One region of the Shewanella sp. ENK2 genome, then DNA from elsewhere that is predicted to be linked to it. Evidence: predicted binding sites of a transcription regulator. Region 1 holds the regulator's gene; each other region holds the start of a gene.
The links. The regulator NrdR, encoded in region 1, represses ribonucleotide reductase genes. The targets are predictions, from matches to a motif close to AAACACNANATNTNGTGTTT.
Positions count from the first base shown of each region.

Region 1 (11,050 bases):
TGTATTTTGCTGTTCAAGCACATCCACTAATACCCCATCACGCATGTTAACTAACCCTTGAACTACAACATGGTCACCAATATTTAAGCCGTTAGAAATTAACACTTCGTTGTCAATACGTGCGCCCAGTGTCACTTCAGTGCGTTTTGCTATGTTGTCTTCGTTGATGATATACACAAAACGCTTTGTGCCAGAGTATTCAATTGCTTGAACTGGAATGACAGGTTCAGAAACTGCAGGGAAGTTAAGTACTGCAGCCATCATCATACCTGGCTTTAAACGGTTTTCGGGGTTATCAAACTGTACTCTCACCCGTAAGTTTAAGGTGTCTTGATTGATGCGAGAGTCGATGGCAATGATTTTGCCTGTAAATACTTGATCAGGCCAAGCACGACTTTGCGCATTAACGGCCATGCCATTTGAAAGTAACGATAAGTAATGCTCAGGTACTTGTAGATCAAGTCTCATGCTAGATAGATCGTCAAAAGCAAGCAATTCAGTACCAACCGAAATCATCTTACCAACACTAAAATCAATTAATCCTGCTGAGCCTGAAAATGGAGCTTTAAGTGTGTGGTAGTTTAGATCGGCTTGAGCGGAGGCAAGGCGAGCTTGAGCCATATCGACATTAGCGCGTTGGGCATCAATTTCAGTTTGGGTAATGGCATTACTTTTGATTAGCTTTAAAAACTCTTTCAATTTTCTTTGTTCATCAGCAAGGTAGGCTGCAGCCTCTGCTGTTGCGGCTTTAGCTTTCGCATTATCAAGCTGAACAATAGTTTGACCCGCTTTAATGTCTTGATCTGGTTTAATGAGAATATCACTGATTTGGCCTGCAACCTGTGAGGAAATAAACACGGACTGTTCAGCATCTAATTTGCCAATCAATGATAACGATTGTGATAACTCATGTTGATCAACAATGCCTGTTACCACAGGAACAGTTCTTTGCGGTTTATTGTTGCTATCGGGTTTAGATTTACTGGCTTGGCTAATACAACTAAATGAAAAAGCGGCAGCCATAACGCCACAAACAATAATAAGGAATGCTAATTTTTTCATTGATGAACTCTAAAAATGCCTATGCTGATGTGGCGCTATTTTAATAAAAAAAGCAGCATATAAGGGTAAAGGAATGTAAAGCGTAGCAGATAAGACTGTAACAAAACATGCTGATAACATTAGTGTTTAGTTATTGGATCTGAGTTGTGAACTCGTGTCTAAGTCGGTATCAATTTTTTAACAGTTACCAGAGGGAAGATACAGTAAAGCAGGTTGATTCTTTAAATTGGTATGCTAGAAAACAAAAAAACCACTTAGTCATACTAAGTGGTTTTTTATTCTAATATGAGACGCTACAGTTTTGCTGAAGGTGTTCCATTAAAGCTTTCATTTTGCTCTTTAGTCGATGCTTCAATTCCCATGAAATATTCGTAGCTCTTGTTTGATAGGCTCATTTGAGGCTTATCTTTAGCAGCGACATTCGCTTGCTTAGGTTTCATTTTCATGGTTTGCTTTTTGGTTTTTTCGGTCTGTGGCAATGTCACTAAGTCATTATTACGAGATGTTTCGTTAAAGTTATAGTTGAAAACACCATTGCCTTGAATGAACTCAACACTCGACTTATCTTTCGTTTGGTAAGAAGCCAAAATACCGTGTTGACCTAATGGCACTTCATGAAAAATTTCACGACCAGTCCCAACTTTAACACCATCGACAAACCAATCAGCGGCGACATTACTAACTAATGTAATCATGGCTGATTTAAGGCCTAGTTCTTCATTAATCAGTGAGTCAATTTTACTGTTATATGAAGGTTTGAATGCCATCTTAATTTTATAGTTTAAGTTGCCTGACATATTCATACTGGCGTCGATGACGTCATATGAAAGTAAAACACTGCGCTCATTCAAAAAAGGATCAGTTTTGATTGTATTAGTCACAATGTAGCTTTCTGAATCTTTCAAACAATCGTTAATTGACTGAAATTTACTACATAAGGTTGAACCATCTAAATCAACTGATTGAACCGTGTCAGCTTTTGAAACGTCAGCAATAACACGCTTGGTGATTTCACTTTTAAGTGCGGCTAGTTGCTCATCTTTGTTTGTGCGAGTTTCATTAATGACATCATATTCTGCCATTATCGATTTGTATTCTCTCTTAAGGGATTTACCGTCGATATCATACTTGGTTTCAAGTTGATCTATTTTAAGGACAAGATTTTCTAAATCACGGTAAAAAGAACTTAGGTTAGCGCGTGACAAGATTTTAGCTGGTAACTTAGAAACCAAATGTTCATATTCAGTTTGCTTGCTTTTAATCTCAACACTTAAGGCGTGAAAATCTGATTCTTTCTTTTTGTGCGTTGATAATTTATCGTTGGCAGAAATGAGTAAATCATCAATATTATACTTTTGCTCAATTTCTTGTAGTTTTTGGGTTTCGCTACTCGAAATAATCTCTAAACCAAATGAGCTGCTGGCATAAAAACATAATAAAATAAAAGTAATTCGACTATATCTCACTGATTCCTCCATTTTTGTGTAATTGTTCGTGCATAGCCTTGTGCTACAGCAACTGGTCAACAGTAAAATAATCCGTCAATAATTTTATAGTACTTAAGTTAATTTGTCTTTACAAATAGATTGTGGTTTTTTGACGCTTTTTTACAACAAGCCAACAGTAGGGCGGTTTGACTGATATATTGTTACCTTATTATACCTGATGTTGCTTTATCCTCTTGTTCTTAAGTTATTGTTAATGTTCTTTAAAGAACCAAGTTTTTGTTGGCTATGTAAGTTATGTTGTTAACGCGAGTGAATTAGCTCAACAGAGTAAGTTAACCATGAGGAATTTAGAAATTTAACAAATTGCAGGTTTTCAGACAGTCGTCATTTTTATGACTGCCTTTATAGGTAAGTGGTCATTTTAGCGATTAGTGAAAGTAATGGCGGGTAAACATAAAAAAGTCCTATTTAAAGTGAAAACTCGAATTAACGAATTTCACCATCAATAGGACTTTTATAATGGCAATACAATCAACTGACTAAGGCTATTATTAAGTGATTAATTTTATTCTGAATCAGATAATGATAATCCTGTGATTATTTAGCAATACGCTTGTATTTTAAACGATGTGGCTCAATGGCTTCAGTGCCAAGATGTTCTTTCAACCAGGCCGTGTATTCAGTGTAGTTTCCTTCATAGAAGTTCACTTGGCCTTCATCACGATAATCTAAAATGTGAGTGGCGATTCTGTCTAAGAACCAACGGTCATGAGAAATAACCATGGCACAACCAGGGAACTCTAATAACGCCTCTTCTAGCGCACGTAGTGTTTCAACATCTAAGTCATTGGTTGGTTCATCGAGTAGGAGTACGTTACCACCTGCTTGTAGCAGTTTGGCTAAATGAACACGGTTACGTTCGCCACCAGATAAGGTACCAATGATTTTTTGCTGATCGCCACCACGGAAGTTAAAGCGCCCAACGTAAGCACGACTTGGGATCTCTGTGTTGTTGATTCGCATGATATCTTGTCCATCTGAGATTTCCTGCCAGACGGTATTCTTGTCGTTCATTGAATCACGGAATTGCTCAACCGAAGCAATTTGTACCGATTCACCCACTTCGATGCTGCCGCTATCAGGTTGTTCAGCGCCTGAAATCATTTTAAATAATGTTGATTTACCTGCACCGTTTGCACCGATAATACCGACAATCGCACCTTTAGGGATTGAGAAACTTAAGTCATCAATCAACACTCGATCACCATAAGACTTAGTTAAGTTATTAACCTCAATTACTTTGTCACCTAAACGAGGCCCTGGTGGAATGAACAATTCATTAGTTTCGTTACGCTTTTGATAGTCGTTGGTGTTCAATTCTTCAAAGCGAGCCATACGGGCTTTGCCTTTCGATTGACGACCTTTACTGCCTTGGCGTACCCATTCTAATTCTTTTTGAATGGTTTTTTGGCGGGCGCTTTCAGTTGCAGACTCTTGTTGTAGACGTGCATCTTTTTGCTCAAGCCAAGATGAGTAGTTACCTTCCCAAGGAATACCTTCACCACGGTCAAGTTCTAAAATCCAACCCGCAGCATTATCCAAGAAGTATCTATCATGGGTAATCGCAACTACGGTGCCAGTATAATCTTGTAAGAAACGTTCAAGCCACGCGACAGATTCAGCATCCAAGTGGTTAGTTGGTTCGTCAAGTAACAACATGTCTGGTTTTTCAAGTAGTAAGCGACAAATTGCGACACGGCGACGTTCACCACCTGATAGCACTTCGATTTTTTCATCCCAATCAGGTAAGCGTAATGCGTTAGCTGCTCGGTCTAAAATAACATCTAGGTTATGAGCATCTTGAGACTGAATAATTGCTTCAAGTTCACCTTGCTCTTTTGCTAATGCATCAAAGTCGGCGTCAGGTTCAGCATAAAGTGCGTAAACTTCATCTAGACGAGTCAGCGCATTCTTAGCCTCACTGACTGCTTCTTCAATTGCTTCACGAACTGTTTGTGATTCATCAAGCTTAGGTTCTTGTGGCAGGTAACCAATTTTTAGGTCCTGCATCGGACGTGCTTCACCTTCGATTTCGGTATCTAAACCTGCCATGATTTTTAGCAAAGTTGATTTACCAGAACCATTTAAACCAAGTACACCAATTTTGGCGCCAGGGAAAAAACTAAGTGAAATATCTTTGAGGATTTGTTTTTTAGGCGGAACAATCTTTCCTACCCGCAGCATACTATAGACAAATTGAGCCATTTTTAAGGTTCTTTAGTGACCAATGATGATGATAATTCTACTTTATTTTTTGTTTAACTCAAATTTTGGATTAATCAAATTAAAGATAATTTCCAATGAAATTCATGTTCTAAATGCTGGGATTGTGACGCAGAGCAGAGTAGAATACCGCGCAACCCTATATATAAGAACTGCTGTTGGAGACACCAATGCTAAAGAAAGCTATGAATATCGCGGATTACGATCCACAACTGTTTCAAGCCATTGAAGATGAGACTCGTCGCCAAGAAGAGCACATTGAATTAATCGCATCAGAAAATTATACCAGCCCACGTGTTCTTGAAGCACAAGGTTCTCAGTTAACCAATAAGTACGCAGAAGGTTACCCTGGTAAGCGTTACTATGGTGGTTGTGAGCATGTTGATATTGCTGAAGAATTAGCTATTTCACGTGCTAAAGAGTTGTTCGGCGCAACATACGCTAACGTTCAGCCGCATTCTGGTTCTCAGGCAAACTCAGCTGTTTTCATGGCGCTTTTACAAGGTGGTGACACCGTTTTAGGCATGAGCCTGGCACACGGTGGTCACTTGACTCACGGGTCTCATGTGAGCTTTTCAGGCAAATTATACAATGCGGTTCAGTACGGTATTGATGAAACGACTGGCAAAATCGATTATGCAGAAGTTGAGCGTTTAGCTGTTGAACATAAGCCTAAAATGATTATTGCTGGTTTCTCTGCATACTCAGGTATCATCGATTGGGGTAAATTCCGCGAAATCGCTGACAAAGTAGGTGCTTACTTATTTGTTGATATGGCCCACGTTGCAGGTCTTGTTGCTGCTGGTATCTATCCGAACCCGTTACCACATGCACACGTAGTAACAACGACGACACACAAAACACTTGCTGGTCCTCGTGGTGGATTAATTTTATCAGCATCAAACGATGAAGATATCTATAAAAAATTAAATTCAGCAGTATTCCCTGGCGGCCAAGGTGGTCCATTAATGCACGTTATTGCAGCTAAAGCAGTTGCATTTAAAGAAGCATTAGACCCAGAGTTTACGACTTACCAAGAGCAAGTTGTTGCTAACGCTAAAGTGATGGCTAAAACCTTTATCGAGCGTGGCTATGATGTGGTATCTGGCGGTACTGATAACCACTTATTCCTGCTTGATTTAATCAGCAAAGATATGACTGGTAAAGATGCTGATGCTGCCTTAGGTAAAGCTAACATCACAGTGAACAAAAACTCGGTGCCAAATGATCCTCGTTCACCGTTTGTGACTTCAGGTTTACGTATTGGTTCTCCTGCAATTACACGTCGTGGTTTTACTGAAACTGAATCAGTTGAATTAACCAACTGGATGTGTGATGTACTTGACGATATTAATAATGAAGCCACGATTGAGCGTGTGAAGAATCAAGTGCTTGAATTATGTGCTAAGTTCCCTGTTTACGGTTAATACCTTTCAAGTGTTCTGTAACAGGAACGTGATTGAGTAAGACTGGCTTTATTCAATTTATCTTGGCAGGATAATCTTATCGATAAGGTTAACCTTATAAAGTAAATAGGATAAACTTTAATGGCTGTAAGTACCGAGTACTTACAGCCATTTTCTTTTTAATTTCAGGAGCGAATATGCATTGCCCATTTTGTAGCGCGACAGATACTAAAGTGATTGACTCTCGACTTGTGGCTGATGGCCACCAAGTACGTCGTCGCCGGGAATGTACAGAGTGCCATGAACGCTTTACGACCTTTGAAGGTGCTGAGCTGGTGATGCCTAGAGTGATCAAACAAGATGGTACTCGTCAGCCATTTGATGAAGAGAAACTTCGTGGTGGTATGCTCAGAGCAGTTGAAAAACGCCCTGTTTCTATGGATCAAATTGAGCAAGCATTAACAAAAATAAAATCCACGCTTCGTGCGACAGGCGAACGAGAAATTGACTCAGCTATGATCGGTAACTTAATGATGGAGCAGTTAATGGTGCTTGATAAAGTTGCCTATATTCGCTTTGCTTCTGTTTACCGTGCATTTGAAGATGTGTCTCAATTTGGTGAAGCAATCGCTAAGTTACAAAAGTAACCGCTTTATCATTACTTGCCGCTAGCAAAATATTGCTTTTTATCGTTTTGGTGCAATCAAGAAGGTTTTTATGTCTCAGTGGTCTATCCTTGATATTTCAATGATGAGTCTGGCAATTTCATTAGCAGAAAAAGGACGTTATACAACTCGGCCTAATCCAAACGTAGGCTGTGTGATTGCCGTTGGCGAGCAGATTATTGGTCAAGGTTACCATATTAAAGCGGGTGGCCCGCACGCTGAAATTCACGCTTTAAATTCAGTACAAACCAATCAGCAGCAAGATAAATTAAGCCAAGCCACTGCCTATGTCACCCTTGAGCCTTGCAGTCATTACGGCCGAACTCCTCCTTGTGCATTAGCGTTAATAAATGCGGGGATAAAAGGGTTGTTATTGCTGAGGTTGATGCCAACCCGCAAGTGGCAGGTAATGGTATTCGGATGCTACAAGAAGCGGGAATTGAGGTTGAAGTCGGATTATTAACCGAGCAAGCCAAACAACTTAATCTTGGGTTTACTAAGCGAATGCTCACTGGCTTGCCACTTGTTACCATTAAACTAGCTGCCAGTATTGATGGCAAAACGGCATTGTCTAATGGGGTGTCTAAATGGATTACAGGACCTGAAGCTCGAGCGGATGTGCAAAAGTTACGAGCTCGACAATGCGCCATTATTACTGGTGTAGAAACGGTACTTGCTGACAACCCTTCTATGAATGTCCGTTATGAAGAATTAGGCAGTGTAAAAGAGCATTTAGCAGAAAGTGAAATCAAACAACCATTAAGGGTTATTCTAGATAGTAAAGCTAGGCTAACAAATGACTTTACACTGTTTGAAATAGCGTCTCCTATACTGTTGGTTTCATGTGTGGAATACCCCGCAGAAGTGAGAGAAAGATTTAACAATCATGTTAGTTGTATCACTATTGGTGCAAATGATGATGGACGCGTTGATTTACATGCGTTATTTACTTATTTAGGTAAGCAATGCAATACGGTTCTCGTAGAGGCTGGAGCAACATTAGCGGGTAGCGTCATCAAACAAGGCTTAGGTGATGAATTGTATTTATATCAAGCGATGAAGTTACTGGGTAGCCAAGGTCGTAATTTAATCCAGCTTGATGATTACCAAGCCATGTCAGATATCCCTAAAATACAACTTAACGATACGCGTCGAGTCGGTGCAGATCTAAGAATGATATTTGCTCTATAAGCAACAAGATTTTTTGCCATTATTTAAACGGTATTAGGCAACGAACACTGTTAAATAATATTGAATAAGATAACAAGTGAGTATTTATGTTTACCGGCATTATTGAAGCCCTAGGCACATTAAGAAAAATTGATCGCAAAGGCGATGATATTCGTTTAAATGTAGCTAGTGGTAGTTTGGATTTATCTGATGTCAAACTAGGAGATAGTATTGCAACCAATGGTGTGTGTTTAACGGTTGTACAATGTCTACCTGATGGTTATGTCGCAGATATTTCAGCTGAAACTGTCGCACTAACTGGTTTTGCTGATTATAAAGTCGGACAAAAGGTTAACCTTGAAAAAGCGGTGATGCCAACGACGCGTTTAGGCGGCCATATGGTAAGCGGGCATGTTGATGGCATTGCAAGGGTTGAGCAACGAAATGTGCGCGGAAAAGCCATCGAGTTTTGGTTACTCGCACCTGAAGACTTATCTCGATATATCGCTCATAAAGGCTCAATAACCATTGACGGAGTTAGCTTAACAGTTAACGAAATTGATGGGCATCGTTTTAGGTTAACGATTGTGCCACATACAGCCGAAGAAACGACCTTGTTGGCTTTGCAAGCCGGCAGTAAGGTTAATATTGAAGTGGATTTAATTGCACGTTATTTAGAGCGCTTGATGAACGCTGAAAAAGTCACAAAATCCGAAGGCGGCATCACTATGGAAATGCTAGCCAACGCCGGATTTATGCGATAGAAAATAGAATACCCGAATATATTTAGCCTATGTTGCTGATATAGAAAAACTAAACATAAAGGTCTTAACATGGCACTACACAGTATAGAAGAGATCATCGAAGATATTCGTCAGGGTAAAATGGTTATCTTGATGGACGATGAAGATAGAGAGAATGAAGGCGATCTTATCATGGCGGCCGAAAAGGTGACGCCTGAGGCAATTAACTTTATGGCGACCTATGGTCGTGGATTGATTTGCCAAACGATGACCAAAGAGCGCTGTATGCAGTTAAATTTACCTTTAATGGTAACTAATAATAATGCACAGTTCTCGACAAACTTTACTGTATCAATTGAAGCTGCAACAGGTGTAACAACAGGCATTTCAGCTCATGATCGTGCTGTTACAGTTCAGGCGGCTGTTGCTAAAGATGCTAAAGCCGCTGACTTAGTTCAGCCTGGGCATATTTTCCCATTAATGGCACAAGATGGTGGCGTATTAACGCGTGCTGGACACACTGAAGCAGGTTGCGATTTAGCTCGATTAGCAGGTTTGGAGCCTTCAGGTGTGATCGTTGAGATTTTAAATGATGACGGCACGATGGCACGCTGTCCTGATTTAGAAGTGTTTAGTGAAAAACACGGTATTAAAATGGGGACAATTGCTGATTTAATTGAGTACCGTAATACCAAAGAAACCACTGTTGTGCGTGAAGCAGAATGTAAACTACCCACACGCTTTGGTGAGTTTACTATGGTGACATTTAGAGACACCATTGATAATCAATTGCACTATGCATTGGTAAAAGGTGAAGTGAAAGCTGATTGTTTAGTCCGTGTGCACTTGCAAAATACATTTAACGATTTGCTTCACTCTGAGCGAGATCAAAAACGTAGCTGGCCACTAGAAAAAGCGATGGAACGCATCGCTAATGAAGGTGGTGTTTTAGTATTATTAGGCCATGAAGAGCATTCAAGTGAGATGCTAGCCAAAGTAAAAGCGTTTGAAGCAGAAGACAAAGGTCAAGCACCAACAGCGGCGAAATGGGTCGGCACTTCACGTAAAGTGGGCATCGGTTCGCAAATACTCTCAAGTCTTGGTGTCAGCACCATGAGGCTATTGAGTTCGCCGAAACATTATCATTCGTTATCGGGCTTCGGTTTAGAAGTGACTGATTACATTGCAGAATAATTCACTAATTTAGTGAAGTTAACATTTATCATTAATTGCACAGGACTCAGGGCATTTTGCTGTGGTATTATACCGCCACTTTTGCCCAGAGCTGGGTGCTTTAGCTAATTTAGGTAAGATAATGAACGTAGTTCAAGGTAATATCGAAGCAAAAAATGCCAAAGTGGCGATCGTTGTATCGCGTTTCAATAGTTTCTTAGTTGAGAGTCTGCTTGATGGCGCAATAGATACACTAAAACGTTTTGGTCAGGTTGAAGATGACAACATTACTGTTGTTCGTGTTCCTGGCGCTGTTGAATTACCGCTGGCTGCACGACGTGTTGCTGCTTGTGGGAAATTTGACGGTATCATTGCACTTGGTGCTGTGATTCGTGGTGGTACTCCGCATTTTGATTTAGTTGCAGGCGAGTGTAACAAGGGTCTAGCTCAAGTTGCTTTAGAGTTTGATATTCCTGTTTCATTTGGCGTGTTAACCACAGATACTATTGAGCAAGCAATTGAGCGCTCTGGTACTAAAGCAGGTAACAAAGGTACTGAAGCTGCCCTTGGCCTACTTGAAATGGTTAATGTTCTGCAAGAATTAGAACAACAGTTGGTATAGTAGTAGGAAAAGTAATGAAGCCTTCAGAGCGCCGTAAGGCACGCCGTTTAGCTGTTCAAGCTATCTATTCGTGGCAGTTAAGCCAAAATAACGTTGCTGACGTTGAACACGAATTTTTAACTGAGCAAAACATTAACGGTGTTGATGTAGCTTATTTTCGTGAGTTGCTATCAGGTGTAGCAACAAAAGCGACTCAACTTGATGCGCTTTTAAAGCCACATTTAGATCGTGATATTGAAGACGTATCGCCAGTTGAGAAAGCCATTGTGCGCTTAGCTGCGTATGAACTCACTTATCGTAAAGATGTGCCATTTAAAGTGGCTATCAACGAAGGTATCGAATTAGCGAAAGCCTTTGGTGCCGATGACAGTCATAAGTTTGTCAATGGTATGCTAGATAAGCTTGTTACTCGTAAGTAATAAATAAAACGGTATCTTCGGATACCGTTTTTGTATGGCTTACCGATTTCTATAACAGT
Region 1 is NZ_CP171406.1:656,913-667,962, reverse strand. Features, by position in the region: gene ACGEDC_RS03085 (efflux RND transporter periplasmic adaptor subunit) at 1-1,062, opposite strand, end outside; gene ACGEDC_RS03080 (hypothetical protein) at 1,356-2,528, opposite strand; gene ettA (energy-dependent translational throttle protein EttA) at 3,108-4,775, opposite strand; gene glyA (serine hydroxymethyltransferase) at 4,964-6,220, shown strand; gene nrdR (transcriptional regulator NrdR) at 6,397-6,846, shown strand; partial or broken gene ribD (bifunctional diaminohydroxyphosphoribosylaminopyrimidine deaminase/5-amino-6-(5-phosphoribosylamino)uracil reductase RibD) at 6,917-8,055, shown strand; gene ACGEDC_RS03055 (riboflavin synthase) at 8,142-8,798, shown strand; gene ribBA (bifunctional 3,4-dihydroxy-2-butanone-4-phosphate synthase/GTP cyclohydrolase II) at 8,868-9,971, shown strand; gene ribE (6,7-dimethyl-8-ribityllumazine synthase) at 10,093-10,572, shown strand; gene nusB (transcription antitermination factor NusB) at 10,587-10,991, shown strand.

Region 2 (11,050 bases), 590 kb from region 1:
TTATGCTGCTCGGTTTTGAGAATGTGCTGCAATAGGGCTTGCTTATGATCTAAGTGGTCAACTAAATACACACGTTGCTGAATGTCTTTATGCTCGTTATGAGATGCCCCAATGGCGACATGGCTCGGCGTTTTAAGTAATGTGGCAGCAATATCATTAATATGGTCATGATCTAACGTGGCTGAAAACATTAATGTTTGTCGACGTTTGTGATCTGCAGCTTCGTTAATGGCTTTTAATTGCGGCGCAAAACCTAAATCAAGCATTCGGTCGGCTTCATCAAGAATAAGGAGCTCTAACCCATTTAAGTAAAGATGACGTTGCTCTAAGTGATCAGCGATACGCCCGGGTGTAGCCACAATAAAATGAGGGTCACGAGATAACGATTTAGCTTGATCATTAAAGTTTTCCCCTCCTAAAATACTCACCGCTTTATACTGGGTATTTGCCACTAATAAACGTAATTGACCGTATACTTGCTGAGCCAATTCCCTTGTCGGTAGTAATATCAATACACGAGGGTCTTTTTTAGAAAGCGCTTTTGTTGAAATAACACGCTGAAGTGCGGGTAACAAAAACGCCAAGGTTTTACCTGAACCGGTTTTTGAAGATGCCATTAAATCTTTACCTGCTAAGGCAATTGGCAGGGCTTGCTGCTGAATTTCGGTTGGCTCAGAAATGCCCATATGCTTTAGACTTTCAAGTAAGCGTTTGTCTAAAGAAAAATCGGTAAATAACAAAGGTAAATCCCCTAAAAAATGATAGCCAGATATTATAACGTGTATGCTAGGCGATAGCCAACAGCTAAAGGCTCAGTTATGCTGAGTTTATAAGATTAATTGAGTCAAATTAAGCTACAAGGGATGTAAAAGATGTCGGAGCATGAAAATGAGCCTGCGGTGAATAAACCATTAAGAGTCGGTGTGGCACTGGGTAGTGGCGCAGCTAAAGGTTGGGCCCATATCGGTGTGTTGAAAGAACTGGCTGAAATGGGAATACATCCAGATAAAATTGCAGGATGTTCAGTTGGTGCATTGGTAGGTGCAGCGTATGCCAATGATCATCTTGATGAGCTAGAAGCGTGGGTGCGTGGTTTTTCCAGTTGGGATGTTTTAGGTCTGATGGATTTAAGCTGGCGTAAAGGCGGACTGATAAGCGGTGAAAAAGTTTTTGATGTGCTGGCTGGCCGAATTGGTGAGCTAAAAATTGAACAACTGAAAAAACCATTCTCAGCGGTGGCAACTGATTTATACTCCGGACAAGAAATTTGGTTTAAAGAAGGGGATTTACGACACGCTGTTAGAGCATCATGTTCAATGCCAGGGTTTTTACCCCTGTTCAACTAGAAGACAGATGGCTAGTCGACGGCGCTGTGGTGAATCCTGTTCCAGTATCAATGTGTCGTGCGATGGGAGTTGATGTGGTCATTGCTGTTGATTTAAACGGCCATCGCCGTAACAGTATGCATATGTTGCCACAACAGATGAAAAGCCGTGCCCCTACAGCGTTAGAAAAACAACAACAAGAAGCCAAAGAGCCAGACTCTGCTTTTATGGATATTCTGGGTAAAGGTAAAGAGTACATTGCTAGCTTTTCAGAGAAGTTTTCGATGTCGACTAAATCCCATCCTGGCATGATTGCAGTGATGTCTCAGTCAATGGATATTCTAGAGCAGCGCCATAAACGTGCCAGACTGATGGGCGATCCACCTGATGTTTGCTTAGTTCCTCAGCTTGCTGATATAGGCACCATGGAGTTTCATCGTGCGGCAGAAGCCATTGAAGCTGGCAGGCAGTCTGTGCGTCAAACTGCTCATTTAATCAACTCTGCTTTAGGGCGATAACGTTTTTCAATTACTCGGTCAAGCTCTGTTTTGCCAAATAGTGCAGAGCTTGGCAGTAATATTTTTCATTTCACTTCCCCTCATCAAACTATGATCCAGATCATAGATTTCTAGTCTTCGTTATAGCTTAATACACCATATCTAGTGTTTATTGGTTTCTTGTTGTGGATATATAGTGTTTATATCCTGTGCATAAATGGAGTAAAAGTAATGCCTGTAGTAATTAAAAGGGACGGTTGTCGGACTGTATTTGATGAGTCTAGAATTAGGGATGCCATCGTTGCTGCTATGGCGACGGCTACAGGTCATGCTGATGTTGATTACGCCGCTACCATTGCGGGTGTAATCCGAAATCAAGTCGCGAACGAAGAAGAAGTACAAATTCACCATTTACAAGATTTAGTGGAAAATCTATTAATGGAAGGGCCTCATAAAGAGGTTGCACGTCATTATATTGAATACCGTCATGATCGTGATATTTGCCGTGAAGCAAAAAGTAAACTTAACTGTGAAATTCGTGGGTTAGTTGAGCAAAGTGATAGCTCAATTTTGAACGAAAATGCCAATAAAGACGCTAAAGTTATTCCTACACAACGCGACTTACTCGCGGGTATTGTAGCCAAACATTATGCTAAATCACACTTGTTACCAAAAGACATTGTAGCTGCTCATGAATCGGGTCAACTTCATTATCATGATTTAGATTATGCGCCTTTCTTCCCGATGTTTAACTGCATGTTAATTGATTTAGCAGGCATGATGACCCATGGCTTTAAAATGGGTAATGCCGAAATTGATACACCAAAATCAATTTCAACTGCCACAGCGGTCACTGCACAGATTATTGCCCAAGTTGCTAGCCATATTTACGGCGGCACAACGATTAACCGTATCGATGAAGTGTTAGCGGAATTTGTGCAAAAGAGTTACCAGAAACAACTGGTGATTGGTAAAGAGTGGGGCGTGAGCGATGTGGAAGCATTTGCTATGGCGCAAACTGAAAAAGAATGTCATGACGCATTCCAGTCATTAGAATATGAAGTGAACACTCTGCACACTGCTAATGGACAGACTCCGTTTGTGACGTTTGGTTTTGGTCTAGGCACGAGTTGGGAGTCACGCTTAATTCAAAAATCAATTCTAACAGTACGTATGGCAGGCCTAGGTAAAAACCGTAAAACCGCGGTGTTCCCAAAACTTGTATTTGCTATTCGTGATGGCGTTAACCATAAAGCGGCTGACAGTAATTACGATATTAAAAAGTTGGCTTTAGAATGTGCCACGATGCGCATGTACCCTGATATTTTAAATTACGAGCAAGTTGAGCGTGTTACTGGTTCGTTTAAAACGCCAATGGGCTGTCGCTCTTTCTTAGGTACATATGAAGAGAATGGCGAGTTAATTCATGAAGGTCGTAATAATTTAGGTGTGGTTAGCCTTAACTTACCTAGAATCGCAATCGAAGCTAAAGGCGATGAAAAAGCCTTCTTTGCATTACTTGATGAGAGGATGACTTTAGCGCGTAAAGCGTTAGATACTCGTATTGCTCGTCTTGTCGGTGTTAAAGCCCGCGTAGCGCCAATCTTATATATGGAAGGCGCATGTGGTGTTCGTTTAAAAGCTGATGATGATATTTCTGAAATCTTCAAAAATGGTCGTGCGTCTATTTCATTAGGTTATATCGGACTTCATGAGACAATTAATGCTCTTTACGGCACAGAAGAGCATGTATTTGATAGTGAGCTACTGCGTACTAAAGCCGTTGAAATTATTAATGTTATGAAGCGTGCCACGGAGTCGTGGAAGGCTGAAACAGGTTATGGCTTTAGTTTATACAGCACGCCAAGCGAAAATCTATGCAGCCGTTTTTGCCAGTTGGATGCAAAACAGTTTGGTGTGGTTGAAGGTGTGACTGATAAAGGCTACTACACCAATAGTTTCCATTTAGATGTGGAAAAGAAAGTAAACCCATACGATAAAATTGACTTTGAATTGCCATATCCTGAGCTAACAAACGGTGGATTTATTTGTTATGGCGAGTTCCCTAATATGCAACATAACGTTGAAGCATTAGAAAACGTTTGGGATTACAGCTATAGCCGAGTGCCATACTACGGTACCAATACACCTATTGATGAATGTTATGATTGCGGCTTTGTTGGTGAGTTTAACTGTACAAGTAAAGGCTTTGTCTGTCCTAAATGTGGCAACCATGAGCCAAGTAGAGTGTCAGTAACTCGTCGAGTATGTGGTTACTTAGGTAGCCCAGACGCCAGACCGTTTAACCATGGTAAGCAAGAAGAAGTAAAACGCCGCGTTAAACACATCTAGTACTCGTTCTATGTCATATCAAAAACAATAAGGCGCTGAATAGCGCCTTATCTTTTGAGTGGCTAAAGTCTTAAAAGGTCGAGATCAAATAAGGCGAGTTGAAATAGGACTGCTAGGAATAAGTCACTAAGTGCTAGATATGGTATTAAACAGCATATTTTAAGACAGTTGACTACAGTGCATTAGCTTTTTAAAGGGTTAAAGTTATGAATTTTCATCAGTATTACCCAGTCGATGTGGTAAATGGACCTGGTACGCGTTGTACCTTATTCGTAGCTGGATGTGAGCACCAATGTCGTGGCTGTTATAACCAATCAACTTGGGACCCACGCTCAGGTAATGAATTTACTCAAGCGATGGAAGATCAAGTGATTGCAGATTTACAAGATACACGGATTAAACGTCGTGGTTTGTCTTTATCTGGTGGTGATCCTTTATTTGCGGATAATTTGCCTGCCATGTTAGCGCTAGTAAAAAGAGTGAAGCGTGAGTGCCCAGATAAAGATATCTGGTTGTGGAGTGGCTACCAATTAGCGGAAATGTCTTTAAAGCAGCAACAAGTACTAGCTTACGTAGATGTGTTAATTGATGGCAAATTTGAGCAAGATCTTGCCGACCCAAGCCTTAAATGGAAAGGTAGCGCTAATCAAGTGGTTCACGATTTGAGTCAGTTGATTATACTAAGTTAGTCGGCATATTTAACAACCGGTAATCGTTTCACCGATAATGACATTATTGTCTGTTCTGTCAAATACATAGTAAGCAAAGCATTGGTCACTTACGCTGTAAGAAGGGTAATAAACTGCGACAGAGTTACCGGGGATATAGGCAACTCCAATGCTAGTGGGCCCACTGGAGCCTTCAAATAGCATGAAGCAAAAATCACTATTGGTAACACATTCTTTATCAGGTTGATTCTGGCCTTCATCTTGTAAGCTCGCATCAAGTAAATACGTCAATGCATCTTGATTATATAACCAAGGGTGGCCAAATATGGTTTGGACAAATTCACCTGTTTCTAAATAAAATCCACCTTGGCTGTCAGTAGAGCTTGAACTACTATTTCGATCATTTTTCTCGATCCCTAATATGGCAGACTTGGCAAATACTAATTCATCAAAGCCTTCAAAAGCGCCAGATACACCTTGTATTCCTGATGCGTGAGCTTCATCAGCAACGGATAAAAACCTCGGTGCAGCAATAACAGCAATGATCCCCAATATAATGATGACCACAACTAACTCTATTAAAGTAAAACCTGCATGATGCTGGGTTTGATTAGATAGATTTTGATGTAAATTATTATTGTTATGCATATTAAAGAATATCCCAAAAGGAAAATTGAGTCCGTTAATCACTTGGCCACAGATCCATCAGGCTCAATTAATGATAGTGCATTTAACACCTTATTGAACTTAAAGGTCAATTTAGCTGCAGTAATGCACAAAATTATGCACTGTAACAAGTTTTGAAGTTAGCTTATTCAGCCGCTTTAGGTATATAATTTGCGTTCGAAAAAGTGTTGTTCGATAACAAAACAACTTTTTGCTATCGATAGCATGAAAGAATTTAAGGTAAAGAAATGAATTTAAAACAAGAACTGCAAACATTAAATGATAAAGCAGAGAAGTTTCGTCGTAAGCTTGCTGCCGCTGAAGCTCGTGAAGACAAAGCCGTTATCATGCAGTTTAAGAAAGAAATTGCGACAGTGACTAAACGTATTGCCAGTTTGAAAAATCAGCAGTCTCGTTTATTGAACAAGCAAGGCCAAGATATCAAAGGTTTGAAATTTAGCCGTGAGCTCACCAAAGCTGAACAAGCTGACATGGGTAAATTAAAAAAATCGGTAAAAGGTCTAGTGGTTGTTCATCCTATGACGGCTGTAGGCCGTGAAATGAATATCAAAGTTGTTACTGGTTTTGCTCCTGCAAAATTCTAATCCAGTATTCGAAGTTTTCATGACATAACGTCAGTTCAAGGATGATCAGTCTCAAGGATTGAGCGTTGTCTTAAAGGTTTATCCATGTCGATTAAATATATCGCCACTTCTAAGTTACCTACGCCTTGGGGCGTATTTGCTATGCATGGTTTTGAAGATACAGAAACTGGTAAAGAACATGTGGCGTTAACTTATGGCGAACTTACCTCAACTGAAGCCATGTTAGGCCGCATTCACTCTGAATGCCTGACGGGTGATGCGCTATTTAGTTTACGTTGTGATTGCGGGTTCCAGTTACAAACAGCAATGCAAAATATTGCTGAAAAAGGCCAAGGCTTTATTTTATATTTGCGTCAAGAAGGGCGTGGTATAGGCTTGCTGAATAAAATTCGCGCCTATGAATTACAAGATCAAGGCGCGAATACCGTCGAAGCTAATGAACGTTTAGGTTTTGAAGCTGATATGCGTAAATACGACATGATCGAGCCAATGCTGAAACAAATTGGTGTCAGTAAGGTTAAGTTGATGACTAACAACCCTCGCAAAGTGAAAGCGATGCAAGCCGTTGGCATCGAAGTTGTTGAAAGAGTGCCTTTGCAAGTGGGTAAAAACCGCTACAATGAGGATTACTTGAAAACAAAATCTACTGAGCTGGGTCATATGATGACTGAGCACCATTTTATCGATGATGAGAAATGAGAGTAGATAATCATTCTGGACATCATCGTTAACCCATGGTTTTTACAAAATTGAAATCTACCTGTTCAGACACATCAAGAAGCGTTGCAAAAGCATTTGCAGCGCTTTTTATTGGTTTGTCGGTTTGTGTAACGTGTTATGCCGCTGACTCGAATAACCCAGATGTGAACCATTATGCGTTTGCTAACTACATAGGTAGCGGTATATACCGAGCCTCTGGGCAAAATGCTGCAGTAGTCAATATTCCCTTTGCATTTGATATTGAAGAATCAGAAGACCATGTTTTAACGTTAAGGTTACCTATTTCGTTAGGCTTTTTGATTATTCTTTCAGCGATCTTCCTGAAGGTGAATTACCTGACAATGTTGGTACCATGACCATTACGCCAGGTATTGAGTATAAATGGTTTTATGATGAGCAACTAACCTTAGAGTCATACCTTGATTTAGGCTATGGCCACAATTTTTCTAAATCCAGTAATGTTGGCATATTCTCAACAGGTATATCGGCTTTATATGAAGTCGCCGAACCCAAGTACACGCCTATTTGGGTAAATCGTGTTTACTACGCTGGCTATAAAAGCAGTATCAACGATAGCTCAGAAAGTTATTCAGTGCTTCAAACTGGTCTAGATTTTGGTGTAGGGCAACATTGGGATTGGGGCGAGTATACCGTTGAACCACGGTTATTTGTTGCGGGCCGCTGGTACTTCAATAAGCTAAAATTTATAACGCCATTAGATGATGATTTACAAACATCAAGTACTTACGAAATCGGTGCGACATTGGCTCTGTCTAAGCCGCTAGGTTGGGGCTGGTTTAGTACAAATAGATTTGGGGTAAGTTACCAAACGGATGGTGAGCTACAAGTCTGGCGTTTAATATTCGAATTTCCGATGTAATGCTGAGTGCTGTGGTGCTTTCTGGGTTACGTTTTTATTGGCGGCGATATTCACAGCGTATCCGCTGTGAATGTAATGCAAATGAGTCATCGTGAACCGTACCGGGCTTATCTGAACGCGATAGCATGAATCACTTTCAACGAACATCACTTCGTACCTTATAATCACTTTGTACTTTATAGCCGCTCCAAGTAAGTTTAGCGCCAAATATTGAAAACAGTGCGGTACGTCTTAGGCTCGCTGTTACTTGCCCCAGATGTCTGCATTCACGCCAGCAGTGCTCTTATTAGTGTGTGTCGTGCTTGTTGCGGGTTTATTGTCACTTTTTTCGACATAAGGTTTAGGTGCGGGTAAAGGCAACTTATTCGTTTTAAGCCACAGGTATTCAACTTTATCGCGAGCCCATTGCGTTTTACGTAAAAACTTTAGGCTAGACTTGATACTCGGGTTATCGTTAAAGCAGCGGATATTGATACGGCTGCCTAGTTCTTCCCACCCATACTTATCGACAAGCTCAGTGACGATAGTTTCAAGTTTCATACCATGCAGTGGATTGTTAGCTTGTGTCATGACTCAGAGTTCACTCAGATTAAAATCTTAAAATTAGCCTAATGATACCATTAACTCGATAACTTTACTTAGGCACAAGTGAGGTATATGAGAGTCGAAAGGGAGGTTTTCATTGAGTTCATTTAGGTTGTCTTTTGTTGCACTTATAGTTGAGGCATAAAACAAATAATATTAAATGCATAAAACAATGAGATTAAACGCTTAAAACTCAAAATTATTATCAGGTGGAATAGCAAATAACTCTTTCGCGATTGCACGAATTTCTTGAGCCGCTTTTCCTTCAGGGTCAACTTCAAGCACTGAGGCACCACTTTCTTCGCTGTCATCATAGATATTACGGTTAAAGGTAATGGCATCAAGGGCTGTTAAGCCAAATGATTTAACCACGTCTTTAGCTTCTAAAATACGCTTAAATTGTGAGGGTAGAGAAGGGCATTGACTGATAACAATAGTGGCGACCATTTTCGGGTTGACCATTTTACAGGTGCTTAGCATATCTTCCATATGCGGTAAGGTTTTTAAATCGCGGCGCTTAGGTCTTAATGGGATGACAACGTAGGTTGCAACAGACATTGCTGCTCGCATCGCTAGGTTATCTTGGCCGCCACAATCGACAATGACATAATCAAAGCGCTCGCCGAGACTAAGTAAATCATTGCGGATTTTACCGTAAAGCTGAATGCAATTAATGGGTTTCAGTTCGGCTTTGGTATTACGAGCTTGTATCCAATCTGATGTGGTGCGTTGAGGGTCACAATCCACCATTAACACGTTAGCGTTAAATGTCTCTGTTACATAGACGGCTAGGTTTTGTGCTAAACAACTTTTTCCACTACCGCCTTTTTCTCCACCAACGAGTATTATCATAACCTTGCCTTTATTAAGATGATGGTTAACGTCTTCTTTATCTAAGGATAGTTCAATAATTACTTTTTAAATCATCAGTTTTATATTTATTGCGCAATTTTAATCAACATCAATTTAAAGCAATTGCATCGCAATATGATAACTATGTTCAGACGCTTGAGTGCATCGACAAACTTGCCCCTTAATGGTGTTTTGCTTGTCAGTTTGATGATTGAAGGTAATTGCGATTAAATCGCCTAATGAGAATGCAGTTTTATAGTCGATGAGAATGCCTTTTCGGGCTAAATCGATACATACACCAAAGTCTTCATGTGACTGACCATTTGCATCAATCCAATGCAGTAAAATACGCTCTGCTTCCATGTCGACGCGTAAAGATTGACGTTTTTCTTCAAATCCAGTGTGTTCGTTAGACATGAGATTGCAACTCCGTTTTATGTTTGCTCTGTGTTATTCAGTTTGTAGCTAATTCATACTAATCAACATCGACAAAAAAAGCGATAAGTTAGTCACTTATCGCTTTTAAGGTTACGCTTTATCTCGTGTCATTCTAATGATCTAAATCTTTATTTTTGGGGTAAGGTAACTTCAACTGTCCCCAACGTATGACAATAACGGTACAAGCAAGAACAATGGTTGATACTGAAATTGCCAATATTCGCCAGTCATCCATGCCTTTCATATCAAGAATCAAGTAACGAGCTAGAGCAACAATCGCAATATAAATTGGCATACGAATAGGTAACTTACCTGACTCGAGGTAGTTAACGACCATGGCTAGTACTTCGAGATAGATAAATAACAGCAGTAAATCAGCTAGTTCTACAGTTCTTATCTCGAACATGTGCATGATTTCTTCGCCGATAGCAAATACCGTGGCGACAGAAATAATGAACAAAACGACATGTTCGACACTTTTCAAACTTTTGATGCCGATTTGGCGAAGGATAGGGAGCGGCATAATAATGGATATCTCTTATTAGAATCTAATTGATAATTCAGTATATTCTGCTAGGCGAGACTTTGCTCAGTGATCCAGATCATAAAAGGTAAATTTATCTGAAGTTGTCGATACAATTGAGGCAAATTACAGGCATAAAAAAACCGCCAATTACGGATGTAAGGCGGTTTTTAAAAAAGGGATAACGACTAGCGTTTTAGGCCTTCATTTAATAAAGGACGCATAATTTTAACCAGTTCAGAAGTCACTTTTGGTGAACCTGCAACAACGTTGCCTGAAGCTAAGTAATTATGGTTACCGGTAAAGTCAGTAACAGTACCGCCTGACTCACGACAAATTAAGTCGCCAGCTGCGATGTCCCATGGCTTTAGACCAATTTCAAAGAAGCCATCTAAACGACCAGCAGCAACATACGCAAGGTCTAGTGCTGCAGAACCCGCACGGCGGATATCAGCACATACAGGGAATACTTCGCCTAGGATGTTCATGTAAGTTTCGGTGTGTTGACGAGACTTGAACGGGAAACCTGTACCAATAACGGTATTAGTTAGCTCATTAACGCCAGTTACGCGTAAACGGAATTCGTTTAATTTAGCACCTTGGCCACGAACTGCAGAGAATAATTCTTCACGAACAGGATCATAAATAACGGCAACTTCAATTTTGCCTTTATATTGAACTGCGATAGATACTGCGAAATGTGGGATACCACGAACGAAGTTGTTGGTACCATCCAAAGGATCGACTATCCATACATAATCTTTATTAGTGCCGCGATTTTCACCGGCCTCTTCACCAACAATCGTATGATCTGGGTAAGATTTACGAATCTGGTATGTAATGGTAGCTTCTGCTTCCTTGTCTACACTTGTTACAAAGTCATTTAGACCTTTTGAATCAACTTCAACTTTGTCGAGTTCAGTATAGGCGCGCATAATA
Region 2 is NZ_CP171406.1:65,235-76,284, reverse strand. Features, by position in the region: gene ACGEDC_RS00390 (DEAD/DEAH box helicase) at 1-740, opposite strand, end outside; partial or broken gene rssA (patatin-like phospholipase RssA) at 873-1,843, shown strand; gene nrdD (anaerobic ribonucleoside-triphosphate reductase) at 2,054-4,174, shown strand; gene nrdG (anaerobic ribonucleoside-triphosphate reductase-activating protein) at 4,381-4,863, shown strand; gene ACGEDC_RS00370 (prepilin-type N-terminal cleavage/methylation domain-containing protein) at 4,873-5,490, opposite strand; gene ACGEDC_RS00365 (YibL family ribosome-associated protein) at 5,757-6,113, shown strand; gene ribA (GTP cyclohydrolase II) at 6,198-6,812, shown strand; gene ACGEDC_RS00355 (hypothetical protein) at 6,863-7,189, shown strand; gene ACGEDC_RS00350 (hypothetical protein) at 7,186-7,713, shown strand; gene ACGEDC_RS00345 (VF530 family DNA-binding protein) at 7,957-8,283, opposite strand; gene ACGEDC_RS00340 (AAA family ATPase) at 8,485-9,150, opposite strand; gene ACGEDC_RS00335 (PilZ domain-containing protein) at 9,265-9,567, opposite strand; gene ACGEDC_RS00330 (phosphate-starvation-inducible protein PsiE) at 9,701-10,111, opposite strand; gene suhB (inositol-1-monophosphatase) at 10,300-11,050, opposite strand, start outside.
Region 2: the regulator NrdR is predicted to act here: its motif matches at 1,974-1,993, upstream of nrdD (anaerobic ribonucleoside-triphosphate reductase).

Region 3 (11,050 bases), 1.1 Mb from region 1:
CAATTGATAACCCTGATGGACCGATATTTTTTTGTGCACCAGCATAGATAACCGCGTATTTACTGACATCGATATCACGAGACATTATGGTTGATGATAAGTCGACAACTACAGGCCATGGACTGTCTAAGTCATCAAAAATTTCAATTCCATCTACGGTTTCATTGGCACAATAATGAACGTAACGATAATCATCATCCAGTTTATGTAAGTCAGGCAAGACCACTTGATTTAATCCATCTTGTTTTTCGACAATATTGATTTGATCAATGTTGTTTTCACCAACTATCTTGACGGCTTCTTTTACCGCAGCCGAAGACCATTGTCCATTAACTAGATAGAGCGCTTTACCGTTGTCACCAAGAAAATTGTTAACCACATTAGTAAATTGCCCTCTTCCACCGCCATGCATAAACAGAACATGATAGTTAGAAGGTATGTTCATTAGTTCACGTAATGTTTTTTCAGCATGCTGAGTCAGGGCAATAAATTCTTTACTTCGGTGGCTTATTTCCATCACGGAGACGCCAAGACCATTCCAATCGATTAATTCCTGCTGAGCTTTTTGCATCACAGCTTGAGGTAACATGGCAGGTCCGGCACAAAAATTGAAAATATCGCTCACAGCAGTATCCTTTATCGTTTGATGGTAAAACTTTCTTTTTATAGCAATTTGATATGCAGTATATAGCAACTGTTTGCTTGCTAAAATGAAAAAAAATCATTTAAATTTTGTATTAGAAACTTGTTTATATAAACTTGAACTGAATTAACTTTTTGTACACTTTTTTTGATAGAATTCACTGCTGTTTTTAATTTTTATGTACTTACTGAGCTGACCTTATAATCAAACTCAATGAATAAATAAAAATTGATAACGGGTAAACCACTTATGATTACACAAGCGTAATCACAAATAAGTCAGTAAAATATGGTCTTAGTACTAAACTGAGACTGTAACAATAATGAATAATCCGTTTTAACGGAAATTGGATCGATTGATGTATTTAAAACCCTTTTTGCTGTTTGGCACTGTAACAATTGCCAGTATCTGCTCACAAGCCAATGCAAAACAATCTGACTACATAACCGTCGCAGATCAGTTTAAACAACACTTTCACCAGCAATTGAAGCAAAGCAAGGTACCTGGTGGGGCCTTCGTTATTGTTGAGGGAAATGAAGTTTTATCACTAAGTACCTTCGGCAAACGTAAAAAAGGTGGCAAACTCAATGTAAATCAAGACACTGTTTTTCGTTTGGCATCTGTATCAAAAACCTTCGCCGGTACCTTAGCGAGTATGTTAGTCAATGAGCGAAAGCTAAGCTGGCAACAACCTATTGTTAAGTACTTACCAGAATTCACTCTCGCCAATAAAGCTAACGCTGAAGAAATAACCTTAGCGCATGTAATTGGTCAAAGTACCGGTTTGATGCCTAATAGTTACGATAATTTAATTAATGCCAATGTTAAAATGGACAAAATTATCAACAAGTTCTCTGAGCTAACCCCAATGTGTAGCCCCGGAGTTTGTTATGGCTATCAGAACGTAGCATTTTCATTTATTGAAACGGCCATAGAGCAGCAATCTGGAATGGCTTATGAAGATTTATTGCAACAAAAGATTTTTTCGCCTCTAGATATGAATACTGCAACAGTCGGCTATGATGCTTTCATGGCAAGAGAAAACCGTGCAGAACCTCATGTAAAAACAAAATTGGGGTTTCGTAAAGTCACGGTAAAGCCTAATTACTATAAATTACCATCCGCTGCAGGCGTCAATGCCAGTATCAATGACATATCGAAATGGCTAATTGCCAATTTAGGTGAGAATCCTGGTGTCATTTCAAACAGTGTGATTAAAGATGTCACGACGCCAGGCGTTAGAACAACCAAAGAGTTACGCCGCCGTGACTGGCGAGCACACCTTGATAATGCACATTACGGTAAAGGCTGGCGAGTATATGAATTTGAAGGCCGTCCATTAATTTATCATGCTGGTTGGGTCGCTGGTTACGTGGCAGAAATATCGTACTCACCCGAGTTGAATATTGGTATGGCGATGTTGTTAAACGGTGAATCAAGAGTGATTGCTAAATTAAGCTCTACCTTTTGGAAAAATGCTTTTGAACAAGCGAATAAAAATAAATCTTAGTGCGTAACTCGCCCTATCCACTTGTTATCTTTATAAACATTCAAGCATAAAAAAGGATGCCATTTGGCATCCTTTTTTGTATCACACTATCAGAATGTTATTGGTGATTAAGCATCTGATTCTGGTGTAGCTGAATCGTCAGCAGCATTCGTTTCAATGCTCTCAGCGGTTTCGCCTTCTGCACCTTCTTCGATTTGCTCATCTTCTTCAATTTCATCAAGACGCTGCAAGCCAACCACTTTCTCATCGTCAGCTGTTCGAATAATGGTGACACCTTGCGTGTTACGACCAATCAGCGAAACACCATTTGAAGGAGTACGTACAAGCGTACCTTTGTTACTAATGAGCATGATTTCTTCAGATTCAGTAACTTGAACTGCGCCAACTACGGCACCATTACGTTCACTGACTTTGATAGAAACAACACCTTTCGTGCCACGACTCTTCGCTGGGTACTCTGATAAGTCGGTACGTTTACCGTAACCATTTTCGGTAACAGTAAGAATTGCACCTTCTTCTTTCGGAATGATCATGGAAACAACTTTTTGACCATCTTCAAGTTTAATTCCGCGAACACCAGTAGCCGTTCGGCCCATTGGACGGATAGCAATTAAGTCTTCACCAGTTTCAGGGTCTTTTTTCACTTCACCCGTTTCTGAATCACGTACTTTTTCGTTGAAGCGAACCACTTTACCTTCGTTAGAGAACAACATAATGTCGTCACTACCGTTAGTAATATCGACGCCAATTAATTGGTCATCATCTTTAAGGTTTACTGCAATAATGCCGTTTGCACGTGGATTACTGTATGCAGTCAATGCCGTTTTCTTAACCGTACCGTGCGCTGTTGCCATAACAATAAACTTATCATCAGCGTATTCGCGTACAGGTAAGATAGCAGTAATGCGCTCACCATCAGCAAGAGGTAATAAGTTAATAATTGGACGGCCACGAGCTGTTCGACTTGCAAGTGGTAACTGGTACACTTTAAGCCAGTACATTTTGCCAAAGTCAGAGAAACATAAAATCGTATCGTGAGTATTCGCAACAAGCAGTTTTTCGACGAAATCTTCGTCTTTCACTTTCGTTGCCGCTTTACCCTTACCACCACGACGTTGAGCTTGGTAATCAGTTAGAGGCTGATACTTCGCATATCCCATATGAGATAGCGTTACAACAACATCTTCTTCATTGATTAAGTCTTCAAGACTCATATCAACTTCATTTTGATTAATCACAGTGCGGCGCTCATCACCATACTGCTCAAGCATTTCTTCAAGCTCTTCTTTGATCACTTCCATTAAGCGTTCAGGGCTACGAAGAATGAAAAGCAAGCTTGCGATGAACTCAAGTAATTCTTCGTATTCGTTTAGAATTTTCTCGTGCTCAAGGCCTGTTAAGCGATGAAGACGAAGTTCAAGAATGGCTTGCGCTTGTTGCTCAGTTAAATAGTATTTGCCATCGCGAATACCAAAATCTGGTTCTAACCATTCTGGACGAGCTGCATCATCACCTGCTTTTTCTAGCATGCCTTGTACGTGGCCTAGATCCCACCCTTGCTCAACTAATTTTACTTTTGCTTCAGCTGGCGTTGGTGAGTTCTTAATCAGCGCAATAATCGGATCGATATTCGCTAATGCAATCGCAAGTGCTTCAAGGATATGAGCACGGTCACGCGCTTTACGTAATTCAAAAACAGTACGACGAGTAACAACTTCACGACGATGAAGGATAAAGCACTCAAGCATTTCTTTAAGGTTGAACAATTTAGGCTGACCGTTAGTCAGTGCCACCATGTTGATACCGAAAGAACATTGCATCTGAGTTTGAGCATATAGGTTGTTCAGAACAACTTCGCCTACTTCACCACGTTTAATCTCAACAACGATACGCATACCGTCTTTGTCAGACTCATCACGTAAACCTGTAATACCTTCAATTTTCTTATCCTTAACAAGCTCGGCGATTTTTTCAATCAAACGTGCTTTGTTAACTTGATAAGGAATTTCGGTAACGATAATACGTTCACGACCGTTATCTTCTTCAATCTCAGCTTTAGAGCGCATGACGGCACGGCCACGACCTGTTTTGTAAGCATCAATAATACCTTTACGGCCATTAATTGTTGCAGCTGTTGGGAAATCAGGTCCTGGAATATGTTCCATTAACTGTTCGATTGAAAGACTTGGTTCAGCAATCAATGCTAAACAGCCATTAATCACTTCAGTAATGTTATGAGGCGGGATATTGGTCGCCATACCCACAGCAATACCGGATGAACCATTAATTAATAAGGTTGGTACGCGTGTTGGTAATACTGCTGGAATAAACTCTGTACCATCATAGTTAGGTACAAAATCTACTGTTTCTTTTTCTAAATCGGCTAAAAGTGAATGAGCCAATTTTTCCATACGGATTTCGGTATAACGCATTGCCGCAGCAGAATCACCATCTACTGAACCAAAGTTACCTTGGCCGTCAACAAGCGTATAACGCATTGAGAATGGCTGCGCCAAACGAACGATTGTGTCATATACAGCTGTATCACCATGTGGGTGATACTTACCGATTACGTCACCAACAACACGAGCTGATTTTTTATAAGGCTTATTGTAGTCGTTCTTTAATTCGTTCATTGCGAATAGAACACGACGGTGAACAGGTTTTAACCCGTCACGAACGTCAGGTAATGCACGACCTACGATTACACTCATCGCATAATCTAAATAAGAATTTTTTAGTTCGTCTTCGATGTTAATTGGCGAAATTGATGTTGCCAGATCAGTCATAAACTGCTCGTTCCCCTAAAATTAGCGCACAATAATTATTCCATTTTATTGTGTAGCTCAAAAACGTGATTTGGCATTCTAACACAGATATATAAAGTGGCTAGACCCTAGAACAACAATAAGTGAATGCAAGTGAAAAACTTAATAAAAACAGCGATAATTCCCCTAATTTGATTCGTAAGTTCTACTTTTTAATTTCCTGATATACGTGTTTTGAGAATTAATGTGTTTTTTATCGGCAAAGATTGCTGCTTATATAATCAATTGAAAATTAATCTTGTTTTATCTCACTTTGTTTATTGAAACGGATGGTTATAATACCTGCAATAATCATAAATATATTATGGGTCCTGTTATGTCTAATCACGAAAACCAAAATCAACAAAATGTTGATCACCAAGAAATCGAAAAGTTTGCTCAAATGGCACAGTCTTGGTGGGATCCAAATGGTGATTTCAAACCACTACACCAACTTAATCCTTTAAGGTTAAATTATATCGATCAAACTTGCGGCGGATTGTTTGATAAACACGTTATTGATATCGGTTGTGGCGGCGGTATTTTATCTGAGAGCATGGCAAAAGTTGGCGCTAAAGTTACCGGCCTTGATATGGGTGATGCGCAAATTGAAGTGGCCAAGCTTCATGCGCTCGAAACAGGTATCGATATTCACTATGACACTATGACTGCAGAAGAACACGCTGCTAACAATAGCGAAAAATATGATGTCGTAACGTGTATGGAAATGCTTGAGCACGTACCGGATCCATTATCAGTGATTCGTGCATGCTGCGATATGGTAAAACCAGATGGATTTGTTTTCTTTTCTACCATTAATAGAAATATGATGTCTTACATACAAGCGATAGTAGGCGCAGAATATGTATTAAAGATGCTGCCTGTTGGTACCCATGATCACAGTAAGTTTATTAAGCCGTCAGAATTAATCAATTTGGTCGATCAAACTGATTTAATCTGTAGAGACGCCTTAGGCATTACTCATAACCCGTTAACAGGTGTGTATAAATATACCAATAAACTTGACGTAAACTATATGATAGCGACTCAAAAAGCTGGATAAATCACACAATTCAGGACATGTCCTTGATTCATAGTTAATGGTTAATGATTAATGATTAATGATTAAAGATTAAAGGACATGACCACTTATTGCCTATTAGCAGTGTTCAAAACCAGGCTAGTTGATGTTCTACACTTTTATGTAATGTCATTATTAGTCTTTTTACTTAGCTTGCTTAGTTAACCTATTTATTCGTTTGATTACTTAACCCAATATAACGTGACGTTACTCTTTCCATTATTGATAAACGAATTAAAACCTAAGGTAGTACAATGAATCAAATTAGTGCGACGGATCAGATTAAAGCAGTATTATTTGATTTGGATGGAACCTTGGCTGATACCGCACCAGATCTGGTATATGCATTAAATTTAGCCTTGCAAGAGCGCGAAATCTCCCCTAAGTCCGTCGAAGCACTACGCTATTCAGCTTCACACGGAAGTTTGGCCTTAGTAAATGCTGCTGTACCAGAGTTAAATGAATCAGAGCAAGTAAGCATTCAACAGAGTCTGCTTGAACACTATCAAAAAGTGAATGGTCAAAAAGCCTCTTTATTCGAAGGTTTAGCTTCATTTCTCACTTTACTTGAAACAAAAGCAATACCGTTTGGGGTGGTAACAAATAAACAAGCAAAGTTTACTCGTCCGTTAATTGATGCTTTAGGGCTAACTGAACGTTTAACTAGCATCGTTAGTGGCGACTCTACCCTTCACCCTAAACCTCACACTGCCCCTATGTTATTAGCAGCTCAGCAAATTAACTGTGCGCCTGCAAATATATTGTACCTAGGTGATGCTGAGCGAGATCTAGTCGCAGCTAATAATGCGGGCATGATTGGCGGCACTGCTATGTGGGGATACCTTTCGGACGATGATCAGCCAGAATTATGGCCAAGTAAAATTGTATTTAACACAGTTAACGATTTACTCCAATTTTTTGAATAACAAGAACAACTAAAATAGTACTCTTCATAAACTCAATGCTTACATGTAAATCTTAATGTAATGATGCAAAAGTGATTGGTAAATTGCTGCTTCAAATGTCACAGTTGAAGCATCATTGACATGACTCACTTTCGATACATATCAGCAAGCCTTTAATGCCCTCACTATAGAGTTTCTTTACTAACGACTTTTCTGTACTAACGGCATTGCTGTCACTTCACTTTTTATCTCACTGTTCTAAGGATAACAGTAGTCATTTTGTGCAATGAACTCATCAATGGCACTGTACTTTGACTCATAAAGCCAAATGAAAACTCATTTTTCATTTTACATTCAAACATCACAAAAAAAATCAAACTATTTTTATATAAAAACAATCGATCGCTGAATATTTTAGCGATCAATCCAATCACGTTAACTGTCTAAAAAAACAACGTCACGAGAAATTCAAAGGCTATTTTGCGTTAGCAGGTTAGCTTTTACTAACTTGAATGACTATCCATAAGATATCCACAACTTATTAATTAAAATCCTACTTGCAAATGGTGACCAACCTCACTATCTTGTATGTTAGTTTTTATAAAACACCATATCTTGTGTGTGACATCAATACGAGGCACTAGCGATAAAAGCTCAGTATCTCGCTGTAACACTAGTATTTTTATCAATATTAGTTTGTTAATTGAATTTGGATGATCAACTTACAAGGGACGTATTGTGATTTATTGGCGATCGTAACGTAGTCGATAAAAAAAGATCCAATGAATAAATTACACCAATAAATATCGAATCAAGGCCTCTTTTTAATGAACAGCAATATGACAGTCACTAAACGCAGTGGCGAACGCGAAACAATCGATTTAGATAAGATCCATCGCGTAATCGAGTGGGCAGCCAAAGGCTTAAACAACGTATCAGTTTCAGAAGTAGAATTACGTTCTCACTTACAGTTTTTTGAAGGCATTCCAACAGAGGCTATTCACGAAACAATCATCAAAGCAGCAGCTGACTTAATCTCTCCAGAGTCACCAGATTACCAATTTCTTGCTGCGCGTTTAGCTGTTTTTCATCTGCGTAAAAAAGCCTTCGGTCAATTCGAGCCTCCAAAATTAATTGATCAAGTCAATCGTTTGGTTGAGTTGGGTAAGTACGACAAGCACATTATCGAAGACTACACAGCAGAAGAGTTAACTATCTTAGATAGCTACATCGACCACTGGCGTGACATGGACTTCTCATATGCTGCTGTTAAGCAACTTGAAGGAAAATACCTAGTTCAAAACCGTGTGACTAATGAAATTTACGAAAGTGCACAGTTTCTCTATATCTTGGTAGCTGCTTGCTTATTTGCTAAGTATCCAAAAGAAACACGACTTGACTACATTAAGCGTTTCTACGATGCCGTATCGACATTTAAAATTTCACTTCCAACGCCAATCATGGCTGGTGTGCGCACCCCTACTCGTCAATTCAGTTCGTGCGTATTAATTGAATGTGACGATAGCCTTGATTCAATCAATGCGACAGCATCTTCAATTGTAAAATACGTAAGTCAACGTGCGGGTATTGGAATCAACGCAGGCCGTATTCGAGCTTTAGGTAGCCCAATCCGAGGCGGTGAAGCATTCCACACTGGTTGCTTACCGTTTTATAAATATTTCCAAACTGCGGTAAAGTCTTGCTCACAAGGCGGAGTTCGTGGCGGCGCAGCGACATTATTTTACCCATTATGGCACCTAGAGGTTGAATCACTTCTTGTGCTTAAAAATAACCGTGGTGTAGAAGATAACCGTGTTCGTCATTTAGATTACGGCGTGCAATTAAACAAATTGATGTACCAACGCTTAATTAAGTCTGAAAATATTAGCTTATTTAGCCCATCTGATGTACCTGGTTTATACGATGCATTCTTCGCTGACCAAGTAGAGTTTGAGCGCCTATATCTTCAATACGAAGCGGATAGCAGCATTCGTCGTAAAGAGATTAAAGCCGTTGAATTGTTTTCATTAATGATGCAAGAACGAGCATCAACTGGCCGAATCTATATTCAAAATGTTGATCACTGTAATACTCATAGTCCATTTGACCCGCAAGTAGCGCCAATTAAACAGTCTAACCTTTGTTTAGAAATCGCTTTACCAACTAAGCCAATGCGTAACATTGAAGATCCTAATGGTGAAATTGCATTATGTACTTTATCAGCGCTTAACTTGGGTGCTATCAAAGACTTATCTGAATTAGAACCGCTTGCAGACCTAGCCGTTCGTGCATTAGATAATTTACTTGATTATCAAGATTACCCAATTATCTCTGCTCAACTGGGTTCTATGAACCGTAGAACGCTAGGTATAGGCGTTATTAACTTCGCAAATTACCTTGCGAAAAATGGCATGAAATATTCTGATGGCTCTGGTAATAACTTAACCCATAAGACATTTGAAGCGATTCAGTTCTACTTACTCAAAGCTTCTATGAACCTAGCAAAAGAGCAAGGTGCATGTCCTTTATTTAATGAAACTACTTACGCTGAAGGTGTTTTACCAATTGACACATATAAGCGTGATTTAGACAAAATCTGTGATGAACCATTACATATGGATTGGGAAGGATTACGTAGTGACATTAAAGCTCACGGCTTACGTAACTCTACTCTATCAGCATTAATGCCATCAGAAACGTCTTCGCAAATTTCTAACGCTACAAATGGCATCGAGCCACCACGTGGCTTAATCAGCGTTAAAGCAAGTAAAGATGGGCAATTAAAGCAAGTTGTTCCTGACTTTGATGAGCTAAAACATCAATATGAATTGCTGTGGAATATGCCAAATAATGATGGTTATTTACAGCTCGTTGGTATCATGCAAAAATTCGTCGACCAAGCAATTTCGGCTAATACTAACTACGATCCAACACGTTTTGACGGTCAAAAAGTACCGATGAAAACCTTGCTGAAAGATCTATTAACAGCCTATAAACTTGGTGTTAAAACACTTTACTATCACAACACCCGTGATGGTGCATCAGACAACCTTGATGACATTACCGTCGTTGAGAAAGAAGATGATGGCTGTGCAGGCGGCGCTTGTAAGATTTAATTCAACAATTTGCATTTAAATGCGGGGACTTATCCCCGCTTTTTTAGGATATATAAATGGCTTATTCTACTTTTTGTCAAACACCAAATAATCCGATGAACGAACCTATGTTCATGGGACAGTCAGTTAACGTTGCTCGTTATGATCAACAAAAATATGAAGTTTTTGAAAAGCTAATTGAAAAGCAATTATCTTTTTTCTGGCGCCCAGAAGAAGTAGACGTAAGCAAAGACAAAATTGATTACCAAGGTTTACCAGAACATGAAAAACACATTTTCATTTCAAACCTTAAGTACCAAACATTATTAGATTCTATTCAAGGTCGCTCACCGAATGTGGCGTTATTACCGTTAGTATCGTTACCTGAATTAGAAACATGGATTGAAACTTGGTCTTTTTCAGAAACAATTCACTCGCGTTCTTATACCCACATTATTCGTAATATTGTTAATGATCCGTCTGTCGTATTTGATGATATCGTGGTGAATAAAGAAATTTTAAAACGTGCAGGTGATATTGCTCAATACTACGATGATTTAATTGAACTGACCCAAGTGCTCAATTTACATGGTGAAGGAACACATCTGGTTAACGGTAAACAAATCACTGTTAGTCCACGTATCCTTAAAAAGTCTCTGTATTTATGCATGATGTCTGTAAATGCATTAGAAGCGATTCGTTTTTATGTCAGTTTTGCATGTTCATTTGCTTTCGCTGAACGTAAATTAATGGAAGGCAATGCGAAAATTATTCGTTTAATTGCTCGTGATGAAGCCTTACATTTAAATAGCACTCAGCATATTCTTAATATTATGCAAGGTGGCAAAGATGATCCTGAAATGGGTGAAATTGCCAAAGAGTGTCACGATCAAGCCTACGATATTTTTTATAAAGCAGCTGAGCAAGAGAAAGAATGGGCTAAATACTTATTCAAAGACGGTTCAATGATCGGCTTAAATGAGCAAATTTTATGTCAGTACGTTGAGTA
Region 3 is NZ_CP171406.1:4,431,281-4,442,330, forward strand. Features, by position in the region: gene serC (3-phosphoserine/phosphohydroxythreonine transaminase) at 1-625, opposite strand, end outside; gene ACGEDC_RS19345 (serine hydrolase domain-containing protein) at 1,002-2,153, shown strand; gene gyrA (DNA gyrase subunit A) at 2,261-4,942, opposite strand; gene ubiG (bifunctional 2-polyprenyl-6-hydroxyphenol methylase/3-demethylubiquinol 3-O-methyltransferase UbiG) at 5,298-6,023, shown strand; gene ACGEDC_RS19360 (HAD family hydrolase) at 6,296-6,967, shown strand; gene nrdA (class 1a ribonucleoside-diphosphate reductase subunit alpha) at 7,774-10,062, shown strand; gene nrdB (class Ia ribonucleoside-diphosphate reductase subunit beta) at 10,119-11,050, shown strand, end outside.
Region 3: the regulator NrdR is predicted to act here: its motif matches at 7,550-7,569, upstream of nrdA (class 1a ribonucleoside-diphosphate reductase subunit alpha).